Regions from separate parts of the Janthinobacterium sp. 78 genome, predicted to be linked through region 2. Evidence: predicted binding sites of a transcription regulator. Region 2 holds the regulator's gene; the other holds the start of a gene.

Region 1 (3,419 bases), 640 kb from region 2:
CGCCATCGAAATCGCCGCCGCCCTGGCGAAGATGGCACGTGGCAATACGCCGCTGCTGCTGGACAAGAACAAGGCGCGCGAGCAAGCTACCTGGCAAGACGACCGTCCTGTACGCCAAGACCGCTTCGAACGCAACGACCGTCCGGAACGGGGCGACCGTTTCGAGCGTAACGAGCGCAGCGAGCGTCCGGCCTTCCCGAAAAAGGAACGCATTTCCCGTCCTGCCGACGCCGGCATGCAGACTTTCCGTATTGAAGTCGGTCATCAGCATGGCGTGAAACCGGGCAATATCGTGGGCGCCATCGCCAACGAAGCGGGCATCGATTCGAAAAACATCGGCCGCATCGAAATCTATGACGACTACAGCGTCCTGGACTTGCCAGATACCATGCCGAAAGAATTGCTGGATCAGCTGAAGTCCGTCTGGGTTGCTGGTCAACAATTGCGCATCAGCCGCGACGGCGATGCACCGGACCTGGCGCCGCCAGCCGCGCCGCGCAAGCCGTTCGCCGCCAAGTCCGCGCCAGCGTTCAAGGATGCGCCAGCGGACGCGGGCGAGGCAGCACCTGCGCCGCGCGCGCCGAAAAAGGAACGTCCACGCCCGGGCGTGACGGCTTACCGCATCGAAGTGGGCCGTGAGCACGCCGTGACGCCAAGCAACATCGTGGGCGCCATCGCCAACGAAGCGAACCTGGAAGCCAAGCATATCGGCCGTATCGATATCTTTGACAACTACAGCGTGCTGGACTTGCCGGAAGGCATGCCGCCGGAAATCCTCGACCACCTGAAATCGGTCGTTGTGTCGGGCCAGAAACTGCGCATCAGCCTCGATGACGGCACGACCGAGCGCAAACCTGCGCCAGCGCGTCCAAAGTCGCCACCGCGCAAAACGTTCAAGTAAGCCATCCCTTCCCAGGCGCCTCCCCGGCGCCTGTGTCGCGGATTGGAGACACATCCCCCACTGGCGCGTTCGCGCCAGTTTTTATTTTCCCTCAAGAAATGAATATTGTTGCTGCATTATTGTTGGCGGCAGGCGTCGCCATGTGCTGGCCTTTATCGCAATGCTTCCGCGTCTTTTTATCGGCGCAAACACCCTATTTATTGCCTGCTGCATCGATACATAATTTTTTATTAATTATTGCATCTGCACGCAATTTGAATTTTACATTTCAATAAAATCAATCAAGTTGAATCAAAGTAAATTCTAAAACATAAATAAATTGACTTTTATTAAATTATTTGACCGGCGTCACTGCCGCTGTGGCGATATCTCGCTGGTGCTTGATGTGGTATATTGTTTTTATAATTTTGTTATGCTAGTTGAAAAAAAATAGAGGAGCGACGATGCGGGTCAATATGCCTATCACGCAAAAGGAATACGTATTAAATGAAGGCATGACGATTGTTTCCACCACGGATTTACAGGGAAACATCAATTACGCCAATCAGTATTTCATTGAGGTCAGCGGTTTCTTGGAAACGGAACTGCTGGGTGCGCCACAGAATATTCTGCGTCATCCCGATATGCCGGCCGAAGCGTTTGCCGACCTGTGGGATACCATCAAGACGGGCATGCCATGGACCGGCATGGTCAAGAACCGCTGCAAGAATGGCGATTTTTATTGGGTCTTCGCCAATATCACGCCCGTCATCGAGAACGGCCGTCCGATCGGCTATATGTCCGTGCGTACCAAGCCTACGCGCGAGCAGATCAACGAAGCGGCAGCCCTGTATAAAAGTTTCAAGGACGGCAATAGCGCCAACCTGGCGATCCGCAATGGCCGCGTCGTGCGCCAGGGCTGGGCCGCCAAGCTGGCCGAGTGGCGCAAGCTGAGCCTGTCGCAAGACCTGGCCCTGCATTGCATCGTCTTCGGCGTGGTGCTGGCCATCCTCGGCTGTGCCGTGTGGAGTATCGACGGCGACACGAGCACGGCCACGCGCAGCTGGCTCAGCGGTGCTGCCGCCGCGGCCGTGGTGCTGATGCTGTATTTCTGGACCCATCTGCACAATTCGCTCGTTACCCCGCTGGGCGACGCCATCACGATGGCGCGCAAGATGGCCGGTGGCGACCTGACGGGCGTCATCGACAAGGTGCGCGACGATGATATGGGTCAATTGATGGCGGCCTTGCGCCAGACCAACATCAACCTGCACAGCATCATCGGCGACGTGCGCGCCAACTTCGAGGATATCCGCGTCACCACGGCCGAGATCGCCACGGGCAATATGGACCTGTCCAGCCGCACGGAATCGCAAGCGTCCAGCCTGGAGCAGACGGCGGCCAGCATGGAAGAGCTGACGTCCACGGTGCAAAACAGCGCCGACCACGTGGCCACGGCCAACGACCTGGCGGTGCAGGCGTCCACCGTCGCGGCCAAGGGCGGCACCATCGTCAGCGAAGTGGTCACCACGATGGATGAGATCAGCACCTCGTCGCGCAAGATTCTGGACATTATCGGCCTGATCGACGGTATCGCCTTCCAGACGAACATTCTTGCCTTGAACGCGGCCGTGGAAGCGGCACGCGCGGGCGAACATGGCCGCGGCTTCGCCGTTGTGGCGGGCGAAGTGCGCAGCCTGGCGCAGCGCTCGGCGACGGCGGCCAAGGAAGTCAAGCACCTGATCGACCATTCGATCGCCACCGTGAATGCGGGCAGCGTGCTGACCAGCAATGCGGGCGCCACCATGGCGGAAGTGATCGCCTCCGTGGCCCGCGTGACGGAAATGATGGACGAGATTTCTTCCACTACGCGCGAGCAGAACCAGGGCATCGGGCAAGTCAACCAGGCCGTCATCCACATGGATGGCATTACGCAGCAGAATGCGGCGCTGGTGGAGCAGGCGGCCGCGGCCGCCACCAGCCTGGCGCAGCGCACCGACAGCGTGGCCCAGTCGATCGGCATCTTCAAACTGAAGGCCTCACCCAAGCGCAAGGTGGCCGGTGTAGGCCGCAGCGTGGGCGCGGGCGTGGCGGCAAGGGCCTTGCTGAAGGCACGCTAAGACCATCATCCCGCCAGCGCAACGCTGGCGGGAGCTACTTCGCTACCCGGTACACTTCCCCGCTGCGCACCTTCCGTACCACCCCGTCCCCGCCAAACAAAATCACATATTCTCCCTGCGCGCCCGAGGCGGCCGGGTAGGTGTACATCCACACTTCATTGCCGCTGTCAAAACGGATGGCCGTGCTGTCGCCCAAGGCGGCGCGCACCTGTTCGCGCGTGCTGCTGCCTATTTGCACCGTCTGCTCCAGGGTAGCGTAAGGCACCGTTTTACTTGCCAGCAAGGCGCGCGTGCCCGAGCACCCGGCGAGCAGCGTCAGCATGGCGAAGACCAGCCATTTCATGGCGCCACCTCATCCATATAAGTAAATTCCAGCAGGGTATCGTCGGGCCAGCGCGCATCCCACAGGGGCGCGTAAT
Region 2 (3,419 bases):
ATACATGTGCCCCTACGCGCGCTTCCAGAGCGCCATGTTCGACCAGGACACGCTGATCATCACCTACGATGCCAAGCGCGGCGAACCGCGTGGCGCCATCAGCAAGAAGGCCGGCAACAACGACAAGCTGGGCGACTGCATCGACTGCACCCTGTGCGTGCAGGTGTGTCCGACCGGCATCGATATCCGCAACGGCCTGCAGTATGAATGCATCGGCTGCGCCGCCTGCGTCGATGCCTGCAATACGGTGATGGACAAGGTCGACCGGCCGCGGGGACTGGTACGCTACAGTACCGACCATGCGATGGAAAACAACTTCAGTTCGAAGCAGATCCGCCAGCGCGCCATGCGCCCGCGCGTGCTGATCTACACTTCCATCCTGGCCCTGATCATCATTGCCGTGTGTACCTCGCTGGCGCTGCGCACGCCCCTGAAAATGGACGTGATCCGCGACCGCGGTTCGATGGGACGCGAAGTGGAAGATGGCATGATCGAAAACGTCTACCGCTTGCAGATCATGAACACCTCGGAGCAAACCCAGCATTTTAAAATCAGCGCTTCCGGCTTGCCGGGCCTGACCTTGCTGACGCGCGAAGAGGTGACCTTGCAGCCGACGGAAACGCTGGGTTGGCCGATCCGCCTGCGCGTGCCGCACGGCGTGGGTGAGAAGGGTTCGAACAAGATTGCGATCGAATTGCATTCGCTGGACGACCCATCGCTGCATGTGCGTGAAAGCGCGGTATTCATCGTACCGCGGTGATGTTGATTCGGGGTCGGACCCTCCGGGTCCGACCCCGGTATGTCGCCGTAGGGGTAGCATCCAACATGCGGTAGGTTTACTGTATTTTCAACCCAGAAGCAAAAGCTGGGGTCAGACCCACAGGGTCCGACCCCAAGGAGAACAAAATGTCCGACAGTCTGAAACTGCAAGCACCCGCCGATCCCTGGTACAAGCATCGCTGGCCTTGGCTGCTGATGATCGGCCCCGGCCTGTCGGTGGTCGTCGGCAGCTTCATGGGCTATATCGCGTTTACGCAGCCCGATGCGCTGGTGGTGGGCGACTATTACAAGCAGGGCAAGGCGATCAACCAGGACTTGCGGCGCGATACGATCGCCAGCGACCTGGCGATGGATACCAGCCTGTCCTATGATGTGGCGTCAGCGCGCCTGAGTGGTTCCGTGCACAGCTTCGGCAAGGCTTACCAGGGTCCGCTGCAGCTGCATCTGGCGCATGCGACCCTGCCGGAAAAGGATATCAAGCTGCTGGTGCAGCCCGATGCGGCCGGCAATTTTTCCGTCGCGCTGCCGATGCTCGAACGCAGCCGCTGGCAAGTACTGGTGGAAAACGACAAACGCGAGTGGCGCCTGTCCGGCATCTGGACCTGGCCGCTGCAGCGCAGCATCGCGCTGCATGCAGATGAGGAACTGTAAGCCTTATTTGCAGACGTCCGTGCCGGCCGTAATGGCTTTCAACTTGGCGGGCTGCAAGATCTCGATCTCGCGGTTGGAGACGCGCAGCCAGCCTTCCTTCTTGAATTTCGACAATAAACGGCTGACGCTCTCGATGGTCAGCCCCAGGTAATTGCCGATTTCCTCGCGCGACATGCGCAGCTGAAATTTGCTGGCCGAATAGCCGCGCGCTTCATAGCGCGAGGCCAGGTTGACGATAAAGGCGGCAAAACGCTGGGTCGCCTGCATATTGCCCAGCAACAGCATGACGCTTTGCTCGCGCGTGATTTCCTGGCTCATCATGCGATGGAAATGACGCAGCAGGGTCGGCATATTGCCCAGTAATTGTTCCAGGCTGGAAAAAGGAATTTCACACACTTCGCTGTCTTCCAGCGCCACCGCATTACAGTGATGGCGGTCGGCGCTGATGGCGTCCATACCCAGCAGTTCGCCAGCCATCTGGAAACCCGTCACCTGCTCTTCACCGCCCGGATTGATCTGGTACGTCTTGAAGTGCCCCAGGCGGATCGCGTACAGATTCTGGAACGAGTCGCCGATGCGGAACAGCGAGGCACCGCGCACGATCTTGCGGCGGCGGCCGATGATCTGGTCCAGCCTGTCCATGTCGCCCACATCGAGGCCCATCGGCAGGCACAATTGATGCATGCTGCAGGTCGAGCATCGCGCACGCAACGCTTCCACGGTCACTGTGGGCATGGTGGGAGTGAGTAGCGCTTCAGTCATGTCGGTACCTTTTAGAAAATGCAATAACGAGTTTACTGCATACAGGGTTGCCGTGTGCCAATTTCACCGCATTTCCGCTGAATAAACGACGTTCTGACTTTGATTATATGGCAACATCGTTAAAAGCCCATGTGGGGAAGGCAATTTGCGCAGCGCCGCTTGCCAAGTTGATGTATTGATAGGAAAATTCCCGACAGCATTAGCTGCCGCCTGTACCGCCCGGTACTGAAAAGGAAATCATGAAGCCTCTCGGCATCAAAGCAAAAGTCGCGCTGGCCACCAGCCTGACCTCGATCGCCATGATCGCGCTGGTCACCATGATACAGGTGCAGCGCATGCGCGCCGACTTCACCCGAGTACTGCTGAGCCAGCAGTCTGCCCTGATCACCCGCACCGCTGCCGAACTCGACGACAAGCTGGGCATGCTGCTGCAGATCGTCACTTTGACGGCCCGGCAACAGCCGCCGGCATTGATCGCCCAGCCCGCCCAATTGCGCGAATACTATTCGCGCCGCTCGATGCTGGTACTGTTCGACGACGTGCTGGTGCTCGATGCGCAAGGCGCCGTCGTAGCCGACATGCCGGAAGTAGCGGGGCGCGCCGGCATCAACGTCGCCGAGCGCGAATATTTCCAGACCGTGCTGCGCACGCGCCAGCCCATGATCACCGAGCCGATGCTGGGCAAGTCGAGCGGCATGCCCATCGTGCAGATGGTGGCGCCCGTGCTCACCGCCGATGGCCAGGTGGCTGGCGTGGTGATCGGCGTGCTGCGCCTGTACAAGGACAACCTGCTGGGACGCTTGCGTTCGGAAAAGATCGGCAAGAGCGGCTATTACTTCATCCTCACGCGCGGCGCCGTGCCGCGCTACGTGCTGCACCCCGACACCAGCCGCTTGCTGCAGCCGCGCCTGCCGAACGCCAACCTGACCACCACGCAGTTGCTGAAGCAAGATGGCGAAGGCAGCATGGTCAGCACCAACAGCCGCGGCATCACGGCCGTCAACAGCTTCAAACGCCTGAAATCGGTGAACTGGCTGCTGGCCGCCTCGCTGCCTCTCGACGATGCCTTCGAACCGTTCGATGGCGTGCTGTACCGGCTGGTGCTGTGGAGCGTCCTCGCTTCGCTGCTGGCCGCGTTTATTCTGGGCTGGGTCACCGTGCGCCTGCTGTCGCCGCTGGTGCGCCTGCGCGACACGCTGCAAGCCATGCGCACCAGCGGCAGCCGT

Evidence for each region. Region 2 encodes FNR, which switches genes on or off when oxygen is low (the NO sensors DNR and NnrR bind a similar motif). Its sites were predicted from a motif close to TTGATNNNNATCAA; they were not measured.
Region 1: the regulator FNR is predicted to act here: its motif matches at 1,221-1,234, upstream of C8C92_RS04255 (PAS domain-containing methyl-accepting chemotaxis protein).

Annotation. Positions count from the first base shown of each region.
Region 1 is NZ_QENT01000001.1:971,733-975,151, forward strand. Features, by position in the region: gene C8C92_RS04250 (DEAD/DEAH box helicase) at 1-901, shown strand, start outside; gene C8C92_RS04255 (PAS domain-containing methyl-accepting chemotaxis protein) at 1,357-3,000, shown strand; gene bamE (outer membrane protein assembly factor BamE) at 3,035-3,343, opposite strand; gene C8C92_RS04265 (hypothetical protein) at 3,340-3,419, opposite strand, start outside.
Region 2 is NZ_QENT01000001.1:334,483-337,901, forward strand. Features, by position in the region: gene ccoG (cytochrome c oxidase accessory protein CcoG) at 1-760, shown strand, start outside; gene C8C92_RS01395 (FixH family protein) at 907-1,431, shown strand; gene fnr (fumarate/nitrate reduction transcriptional regulator Fnr) at 1,435-2,193, opposite strand; gene C8C92_RS01405 (response regulator) at 2,433-3,419, shown strand, end outside.